3 regions of the Rhizobium sp. LjRoot98 genome follow, and region 2 is predicted to be linked to each of the others. Evidence: riboswitches for the same ligand, from Rfam matches in the RefSeq annotation. Region 2 holds a riboswitch; each other region holds the start of a gene.

Region 1 (3,275 bases), on a different contig from region 2:
AAGCCTTGATGCCGTCAAGAATGACCGTTTCGTCGTGCTCGACTATGTCGAAGCCACACCCGGCCCGCGCAACATCGATGCGATCGGCCGCCTCGCTGACGCATTTCATCCCCGCAACATGTAGCCTCCGCGGCCCCTAAACACCCGGCCGGGTGGGCTGATCTGCCCGGCCTTTGCTTTCTGCGGACAAGATGGACCTGACATGACCAGTGGCCGACTTCTTCTGATTGTGACCGTACCGGCAATACTGATCGGCCTTTGTATCACGGCAGGTGTCTCTCTGGGCGCTGCTCCCATTTCGTTCGTCACCGTCTGGTCCATCGTTGTCAACAAGCTGGCCCCGGGCCTGATCGAGGTCACATGGTCGGCAGGCCGCGATAGTATCGTGTGGGATGTCCGCTTTCCGCGCGTCATTCTGGCTGCATTGGTGGGTGCGGGTCTTGCCGTCGTCGGCGCCGTGTTGCAGGCTGTCACACGCAATCCGCTCGCCGACCCGCATCTGCTCGGGGTTTCCTCCGGCGGCGCGCTCGGCGCGATCCTGGCGCTGCTTCACACCGGCCTCATCTTCGGTCTCGTCACCGTGCCACTGTTTGCATTCATCGGTTCGCTTCTCGCCACTATCGCCGTCGTCGCGGTCACCCGCTTTACCGGCCAAGCGGCGGACCGGCTGGTGTTGTCAGGCATTGCCGTCGCCTTCGTTGCAACAGCTCTTGCCAATCTCCTGATCTTTCTTGGTGATCCTCGTGCCGCTCATACGGTTGTATTCTGGTTGCTGGGCGGCCTGGGGCTGGCGCAATGGCCACACCTTGTCTATCCCGCCGTTGCTCTCGGCGGCTGCCTCGTCTGGCTCATCTTGCGCGCACGGGAAATCAATGCGCTGGCCATGGGCGACGAGACTGCCGCAACGCTCGGCATCCCGGTCGTCCGCTTTCGGGCACAGTTGTTCGTGATCACCGCTCTAGTAACTGGGGTGATGGTGGCCTTTTCGGGCGCCATCGGGTTTGTCGGGCTGATGGTGCCACACTTCGTCCGGCTTGCCGCCGGTAGCGACAACGTCCGTGTTATCCCGCTGTCGGCGCTCACCGGCGCCGTGGTGCTGATCCTTGCCGATATCGCCTCCCGTGTCGTCATGGCGCCGGAGGACATACCGATCGGCGTGATAACCGGTCTGGTCGGCGGCCTTGCCTTCATTGCAATCCTGCGGCGTTAAACGGGGCCCTTGAACGGACCATTGCCGCCGCCGGATCACCAATGTGATCGTAGCTGCTGTGGAGCCTCAACAGGTTGTCCCGACGGAGACCGGGATGACCGATGGCAATGTTCCTTATCATGACAGGTCGCACGGCATGAGAACGCCACTATAGTCTCAAACGTGACTTGCACAACCGGCGCGTGCTCCGCAACAAAGGCGCGACGGTTTCCCGCAAGGGAATCAAAAGGGAACGCGGTGCGGATGTCATGCATCCAATGCCGCGACTGCCCCCGCAACTGTAAGCGGCTAGCTTCCTGTCAACACGCCACTGGGCTCCGCCTGGGAAGGCGATAGGGAGCAGCGAACCGCGAGTCAGGAGACCTGCCGTCAGCCGTTGTCATACGTGAACACGCTGGGCGGGGTGTCCTGGTGAAAGCCGAATCTTCGCCGCAAAACAATGCGGCGAAGGCGGCTTTGGTCGCGGTGACGTGCAACGTACCGCTGGAGCATTCCACCTTGTTTTCCAAACCTCACGCCATAGGCGCCTCAAAAAATGCCGCCCTCCGCCTCGATCCCAAGTATCGTCCAATTCGTGCTACATTACTGTCTGGCAGCGCACTCGCCGCCGTCCTCTTGACGGCGGCGAGTGGTGAAGCGCAGGAGGTCGTGCGAGGTAAAAAGCCACTCACAGACCAGGTCACCGAGCTGGAAACCATCAGGGTCTCCGGCAAGGGTGATCGAGTAGGGCCGGGTCCAAATCTCAAGGCCCGGTCGAACGCGGGTAGTCGCCTCGATCTCACGCCGTTCGAAACGCCTGCCAGTGTCGAGATCGTTGACGGAGACACCATCCGCAAGCGCGGTCAGACCGACGTCAACCAGGCCATCGCACGTAACGGCACAGGCATCACCTTTCTGGGCTCGCCGGGCAATGGGGGTACCTCCCTCGGCATGCGCGGCTTCACCGGCAATGGAGCCGTAGCGCGCCTTTACGATGGTACGCGCTTCTATCCCGCAGCCGGCACCATCAGCTTTCCCTTCGATACGTACACGGTCGATCGCATCGAGATCCTGCATGGGCCGGCCTCCGTTCTTTACGGCGAGGGTGCGATTGGCGGTGCTATCAACATCATTCCGAAGAGGCCGCTTACCGATAGCCGCCGCAATGAGATCGTGACGACGATCGGCACCGACGGCAAGAAGGGGCTGGCCTTCGGCAGCGCCGGGCCGATCAACGACAGCCTGGCCTATAGTCTTGATGTCAGTGCGAGGGATACGCGAGGCTGGATCGAACGTGGCGATGCGTCGAATCTCGCCATATCCGGGAGCGTCCTCTGGCAGGCCACCGATGATCTGAAACTCACTTTTTCCCATGACTACGGCGACACCGAGCCCACCGCATATTTCGGTACCCCGCTTGTCGATGGGAAACTGGACAAACGCCTGCGCAAGCAAAACTACAACGTCGCCGACGCACTCAACCGCTACCAGGACAACTTCACTCAGATCAAGGCCGAGTGGCAGGCTGCGGAAAATCTCACTCTCAACAGCACCAGCTACCGCATCTCGAGCGACCGCCAATGGCGAAACGTCGAGAGCTACCTCTACCAGCCAGCGACCAAAACGGTGTTGCGAAGCGACTACATTGCCGTCCACCATGATTATGAGCAGTACGGCAACCGCACGGATTTGGTGCTCGACAGCACAGTTGCCGGTATGGACAACAACACCGTCATCGGTTTCGACATAAACCGCATTCGCTTTGCGAACACCAACAACTCACCCTATCCGGGCGCCTCAACTGTCCCTGCCATCGATTTCGATCCAGGTAAATTCATCGGGCCAGACAACCTCCTCACGAACAACCGCAGCACGGTCTGGCAATATTCACTGTTCGCCGACAACAGGCTGGCGCTGACGGATCAGTTCTCGATCGTTGGTGGTCTGCGTTACGACAGCCCCACCGTGAACCGCTCCAACCCACAGACCGGCGTCGCTTTCGAGCGGACTTACGATTCGCTGAGCTGGCGGGTGGGTATGGTTTACAATCCACACCCCGACGTGGCGCTCTACGCACAGTACTCCG
Region 2 (3,275 bases):
GGCAAGGCCGGTCGAATCGAGCAGGTCGGTTTTGTTGAGAATGATCAGGTCGGCCGCGGTCAGCTGATCTTCGAACAGTTCTTCGATCGGGCTTTCATGATCGAGATTGTCGTCGTTGACGCGCAGCGCATCGACCTTGTCGTGGTCGTCGGCAAAACGCCCGGCGGCAACGGCAGCGCTGTCCACCACGGTAACGACACCGTCGACCGTGACTTCGCTGCGGATATCCGGCCAGTTGAAAGCGGCGATCAGCGGCTGCGGCAGCGCCAGGCCGGACGTCTCGATGACGATATGGTCCGGGCGATTTTCACGCTCAAGCAGCTTGGTCATCGTCGGGATGAAATCATCGGCGACGGTGCAGCAGATGCAGCCGTTGGTCAGCTCGATGATATCGTCCTCGCTGCAGGCTTCGGCGCCGCAGCCCTTCAGCACCTCGCCATCGACGCCGAGATCGCCGAACTCGTTGATGATCAGCGCGATGCGGCGTCCTTCCGCATTCTGCAGGATGTTGCGGATCATCGTCGTCTTGCCGGCGCCGAGGAAGCCGGTGATGACGGTGGCAGGAATCTTGCCGTGGGCGGCTTTTTCATTGGTCATGGATCAACCCTTCATTTTCAGCGGCAATCCAGCCGCGATAAAATAGACGTCAGCGGATATCTCCGCAATGATCTGGTGCAGCCGGCCGGCATGGTCGCGAAAATCGCGCGCCATTCGGTTCTCCGGCACGATGCCAAGCCCGACCTCGTTGGACACGAAAACCAGCCGGGCCTTGGCCTGCGGCACATAAGCCGCAAGCCGTTCAAATTCCGCCGCGATATCCCGGTGCTCCATCATCAGATTGGTGACCCAGAGCGTCAGGCAATCAATCAGAATGATGCGATCCGGCGCATCGATCGCCTTCAGACAGGCAGCAAGCTCAAGCGGCTCTTCATGGGTTTGCCAGTCCGGCCCGCGGCGATCGCGATGCTCGGCAATCCTTGCCTGCATCTCGCCGTCCCAGGCTCTTCCTGTCGCGACGTAATGCATATTGAGACCCGACGCCGTCACAAGTTTTTCAGCGAAAGTGGATTTGCCGGAACGAGCGCCGCCGAGAACCAGCGTGCTGCCTGATTGTTTCGATGTCATGGAATGGTCCTGGCCTCAGCGCGCGCCGGGAAGTAGGCAGACCAATGGACCACGCAAGCGAAAAAGCGCGGCAATGCAAAACGGGCCGTTCGGGGAACGGGATGATAAAGCCATGACAACCTCCGTGCTGGCATCGGGAGTATCTCTCCCTGGATCGTGCGAGCCCCTCGCTAAGATGGGGCTCTTGAGGATGGCAGGTCTCCTGGCTCACGGCGCCACGTCCCCAAAGGGACGAACGGGCCCACCTCGCCTTCCCGGAGGTTTGCGCCAGATTGCTTGACCGCAATCGGCAGGCATCACGAAGAGGTGGACGATTCGTAGACAATAGAGGCGTCCGGCCCCGGCTGATCGTAATGCCACTCCAGTGGCTTTTCCGGTTGGGCCGATGCGTGCCGCTGCCGCGAATGCGGACAGTCCGGAAGCACCGGCTTTCCCGAATGGTGAACCCTGACCGTTCTACAGTCGCGGGGTCGGCTGCGATAAGGACGCCCGGCTTGGGTCCGGCCCGTCGCATTCCCATTTACTCCCGGCATGCACAAGCATATCGGGAACCATCCAATGACTGATGATTAGGCGCTCACCTGGATCAAGTCAATTGCGACACTATCTCCGCCACCTCGGTTTAGCGTGATGTGATCAAGACTTCACTTGATCTCCAATGCCATGCCTTCTAGGACGGCGCGGAGACTGGATGGCCTGGCAATGAAGCTGAAGATGATACCCAAATTCGACCTGCGCCGCCTCGGCTATCTCTCGCTGCTGTTTGACCGTGGACGCATGCGGGCCTTTGCGCGGCGCAGTGAACTCGGCCTGGTCGTCGCGGGCATGATCGTCGGCATCACGTCAGGTCTCGCCGTGACCGCGATGAGCATCATATCCAGCCGCCTGCACAGCCTGATTTTCGGGATTGCCGACGAACAAAGGTTGAGCGCGAGCGATCTGCGGGGCGAAATCTCGGTGTTGATCGCGCCGGTCGTCGGCGGGATCATTCTTGGCCTTGTGATGCTTCTTCTGGCGTCGTGGCGTAAAAAGCCAATGGTCGACCCGATCGAGGCCAACGCCCTGCATGGCGGCCGGCTGTCCTTGACCGACAGCATCATCGTCGCGGTCCAGAACCTGATCTCCAACGGCTTTGGCGCCTCTGTCGGGCTTGAGGCCGGGTACACCCAGCTTGCGTCCGGCATCGCCTCCAAGCTCGGCGTTTCGCTGCAGCTTCGCCGCTCGGATCTGCGCACGCTGGTCGGCTGTGGCGCCGCCGGAGCCATCGCCGCCGCGTTCAACGCACCCTTGACTGGCGCCTTCTATGCGTTCGAGCTGATCATCGGCACCTATACGATCGTGTCGCTGACGCCGGTCGTCGTATCCGCATTGATCGCCAATCTCGTCGCCCGATGGCTCTATGCCGGTGATTTCACCATCGATGTCGGGCAGTTCGGCGCGGTCGTTCCGGCCGACTATCTGCCAGCATTGCTGCTCGGCTGCTTCTGTGCCGGCATGGGCATCCTGTTGATGAAGGGTGTCTCGCTGGTCGAGGGTCTTGCCCGCCGCAGTTCGATCCCTGCGCCGATGCGGCCTGCGCTTGGTGGTGTCGTCGTTGGCCTTCTGGCGCTGGTCTCACCGCAGGTTCTTTCGGCCGGTCACGGCGCCTTGCACCTCAATCTCGCCAGTTCGCCGGCGATCCCGATGTTGATCGGTCTGTTCCTCCTGAAATCGCTCGCCTCGGCCGTCTCGATCGGTTCAGGATTTCGTGGCGGCCTGTTCTTTGCCTCGCTGTTTATGGGTGCGCTGCTCGGCAAGCTGTTTGCCTTTTCTGCGCCCTACATCTTTGCCCATGCAACGTTGACACCGGTCATCTATGCCGTTGTCGGCATGAGCGCGCTGGCGGTCGCCGTCATCGGCGGGCCATTGACCATGACCTTCCTGGCGCTGGAAATCACCGGTGATTTTCCGATCACCGTTCTGGTCCTCGCAGCCGTGATCACCTCATCGCTCGTGGTCAGAACCACCTTCGGCTACTCGTTCGCCACTTGGCGTTTTCATCTGCGCGGCGAAAGCATCCGGAGCGCCCATGATGTCGGCTGGATCCGTAACCTGACGGTCGGCCGCCTGATGCGTACCGATGTCCGCACCATCGACGCCCACGCAACGCT
Region 3 (3,275 bases), on a different contig from region 2:
CTCGCGGTACTTTTCCGTCACCGAAATTTCGGTGAACGGCACACCATAGACGCGCTCCACGTCGTAGGGCGAGAACAGATACATATCCTCGTTGTTCTTCGCCAGTTCGAAGGTGATATCCGGCACGACAACGCCGAGCGACAGCGTCTTGATGCGGATCTTCTCGTCGGCATTTTCGCGCTTGGTATCGAGGAAGCGCATGATGTCGGGATGATGGGCGTTCAGATAGACCGCCCCTGCCCCCTGGCGCGCGCCGAGCTGGTTGGCATAGGAAAAACTGTCTTCCAACAGCTTCATCACCGGAATGATGCCGGACGACTGGTTTTCGATCTGCTTGATCGGGGCGCCCGCCTCGCGGATGTTGGTGAGCGACAGGGCCACGCCGCCACCGCGCTTCGACAGCTGCAGCGCCGAATTGATGCCGCGGGCGATGCTCTCCATGTTGTCCTCGACCCGCAGCAGGAAACACGAGACAAGCTCGCCGCGCTGTTTCTTGCCGGCATTGAGGAACGTCGGCGTTGCCGGTTGGAACCTTCCGGAAATGATCTCGTCGACCATGTCACGGGCGATCGCTTCATTGCCCTGCGCCAGCGTCAGCGCCACCATGCAGATGCGGTCTTCATAACGCTCAAGATAGCGTTTTCCGTCAAAGGTTTTCAGGGTGTAGCTGGTGTAATACTTGAAGGCTCCGAGGAAGGTCGGAAAGCGGAACTTCTTCGCATAGGCGTGATCGTAGAGGTCGCGCACGAAGTTGAACGAATACTGGTCGAGAACCTCGCGCTCGTAATAGCCTTCGGTCACCAGATAATCGAGCTTCTCCCGCAGATTATGGAAGAACACGGTGTTCTGGTTGACGTGCTGGAGGAAATACTGCTTCGCGGCCAGCCGGTCCTTGTCGAGCTGAATCTTCCCCTCGTCGTCATAGAGGTTCAGCATCGCGTTCAGCGCGTGATAGTCAATCGCCGTTTCCGTCGCCTTCAAAGGGCGTTCGGCAGCGGAATGAGGAAAACTGTTGAGCGGTTTTGCGCCCGCATTCCGCGTCAAAGTCTCTGAGACGTCCAAAATCGTTCCAATCCGTTTCTAACGTTGGCGACGTCCTCATCGGTGCCCAGAAGCTCGAACCTGTAGAGATACGGCACTTCGCATTTGCGTGAGATCACGTCACCCGCGAGACCGAACGTCTCGCCGAAATTGCTGTTACCGGCAGCGATCACGCCCCGGATGAAGGATCGGTTGACCGCATCGTTGAGGAAGCGGATCACCTGTTTGGGAACGGCGCCCCGGCCATCATCGCCGCAATAGGTCGGCAGGATGAGGACGAAAGGCTCGCGCACATCGGGCGTTTTCGCGCCACTGCTGACGGGAATACGGGCCGATTTCAAACCGAGCTTGGCGACGAAACGATGGGTGTTTTCCGACAGACTGGAATAATAGACGATCAGCCCCATCGCTCGTCAGACCGTACTCAAGAAAGCGCGCTGATCTTGTCCGGCCGGAATCCGGCCCAATGGTCTTGGCCGGCAATCACGACCGGAACCTGCTGGTATCCGAGACCGATCACCTTTGCGAAGGCGTCCTCGTCCTTGGAGATATCGATGACCTGATAGTCGATACCTTCACGATCGAGCGCGCGATAGGTCGCGGTGCACTGGACGCAGGAAGGCTTGCTGTAGACGGTGATGTTCATGATGGTCCTCGTGGTCTGTGATGTTGCGGGCGCACGAAAGGGTTCCGAGCCGCTGCACGCGGATCCGATCGTGTGGTTTTCATTGCGAGCTGGCGAGCAGGCTAGGCGTGTACCGCCGATCGCGATCCCGCATCTCGTGGTCTGCGAATTCGATTGACTGACATGCCTTCACCCCGAAGCCTTTTTTGGCGGACATCGGAAGAACGCAACACAAAGCGGAGTCATTCCGCTGCACATCACGCGACCTTCCGGACACCCCGCCCGTGGACGTTTTGTTTAAGGCAGGTCTCCTGGCTTGCGGGTCGTGGCGCCTGCTCCGTCTTCCCGAAGACCGATGCCTTCAGTGACTTGAAATGAAACAGGCACTTGCCGCTTACAGTTGCGGGGGCAGCTCCGGATTTGCCCCGCCAAAATGGCTGAACGCACCGCATTCCCTCTTAGCCTCCGAATCTTGCGAGTCAGAGGAACCTTGAACACTAGATATAGTATACGACGTGAAAACAACGTCAATGTGTAGGCTTCGGAAACATGCCTCCTGGCACATAATTTTTCCGGCATTGTGGATAATGGGGCGTTAATACCGGGTCACAGGAATTGCAAAAGGCCCGGAGCATCGCCCCGGGCCTTCGATATTCCAGGATATTGCGAATGCCGATTTACTCGGCAGCGGCAACCGCGCGGCGGCGGCCGATCGTGGCCTGGGTGAGCAACAGCGCGCCAACGGCGCAAAGCGCGATGCCCATGGCCATTGGGACGGCGGTACCGTCGAAGAACACCGATGCGATCACCATGGCGACGGCGGCCGTGACGAAATGCAGCGTGCCCATCAGCGACGATGCCGTGCCGGCAATCTCGCCGTGATCCTCCAGTGCCAGCACCGCGCTGGTCGGAATGACCAGGCCGAGGAAGCCGTAGCCGACGAACAGGAACGCGGCCATGACCGGAAGCTGGTTGAAACCAAGGCTCATGACGATGGCCATCGCAGCCATGGTCAGTGCAAAGGCCGTTACGGCAATCCGCATGACGCGAACAAGCCCAAAACGCTCGCCGAACCAGCCGGTCGCCTGCGATACCGCGAAAAAAGACACGGCATTGACGGAGAAGGCGAAGCTGTATTGCGTCGGCGTCAGCCCATAATAATCGATCAGCACGAAGGGCGAGTTGGCGAGATAGACGAGGAAGCTGGAAATACCGAGCCCGCCGATGAAGGTCAGCGTCAGGAAATTCTTGTCCCTGAGCAGCAGGCCATATGCCGCCATGGCGCTGCGCAAACCGCTTTCGGCACGATGTTCCCTAAGGCGGGTTTCCTGCAATTGCGTCGCCAGCAGGATGAGGCCGATGAAGGCGGCGATCATCACGGCCCAGAACACGCCACGCCAGCCGTAGAATTCGATGACGGCACTGCCGGTCAGCGGCGCCAGGATTGGCGAGATGCTGAAAACCAGCATCAACAGCGACATCAGCCGGGCGGCCTGCACGCCGGTATGCATGTCGCGGACGATGGCACGCGGGATGACCATGCCGGCGGCCCCGCCGATGCCCTGCAGGAAACGGAAGGCGATCAGCGTTTCGATATCGCTCGCCAGCG

The links. A riboswitch is a leader RNA that binds a small molecule or an ion and turns the genes downstream of it on or off. The one in region 2 is predicted to bind cobalamin.
Region 1: another riboswitch for cobalamin. It lies ahead of ACSQ3J_RS28075 (TonB-dependent receptor); the one in region 2 lies ahead of cobU (bifunctional adenosylcobinamide kinase/adenosylcobinamide-phosphate guanylyltransferase).
Region 3: another riboswitch for cobalamin. It lies ahead of nrdH (glutaredoxin-like protein NrdH); the one in region 2 lies ahead of cobU (bifunctional adenosylcobinamide kinase/adenosylcobinamide-phosphate guanylyltransferase).

What each region holds. Positions count from the first base shown of each region.
Region 1 covers NZ_CAXUPW020000015.1:44,109-47,383, reverse strand. The annotation lists gene ACSQ3J_RS28085 (ABC transporter substrate-binding protein) at 1-124, shown strand, start outside; gene ACSQ3J_RS28080 (FecCD family ABC transporter permease) at 203-1,210, shown strand; cobalamin riboswitch at 1,398-1,595, shown strand; gene ACSQ3J_RS28075 (TonB-dependent receptor) at 1,622-3,275, shown strand, end outside.
Region 2 covers NZ_CAXUPW020000002.1:371,640-374,914, reverse strand. The annotation lists gene cobW (cobalamin biosynthesis protein CobW) at 1-597, opposite strand, end outside; gene cobU (bifunctional adenosylcobinamide kinase/adenosylcobinamide-phosphate guanylyltransferase) at 601-1,125, opposite strand; cobalamin riboswitch at 1,301-1,696, opposite strand; gene ACSQ3J_RS10355 (chloride channel protein) at 1,840-3,275, shown strand, end outside.
Region 3 covers NZ_CAXUPW020000007.1:40,563-43,837, forward strand. The annotation lists gene nrdE (class 1b ribonucleoside-diphosphate reductase subunit alpha) at 1-981, opposite strand, end outside; gene nrdI (class Ib ribonucleoside-diphosphate reductase assembly flavoprotein NrdI) at 1,041-1,448, opposite strand; gene nrdH (glutaredoxin-like protein NrdH) at 1,466-1,687, opposite strand; cobalamin riboswitch at 1,951-2,174, opposite strand; gene ACSQ3J_RS20915 (multidrug effflux MFS transporter) at 2,344-3,275, opposite strand, start outside.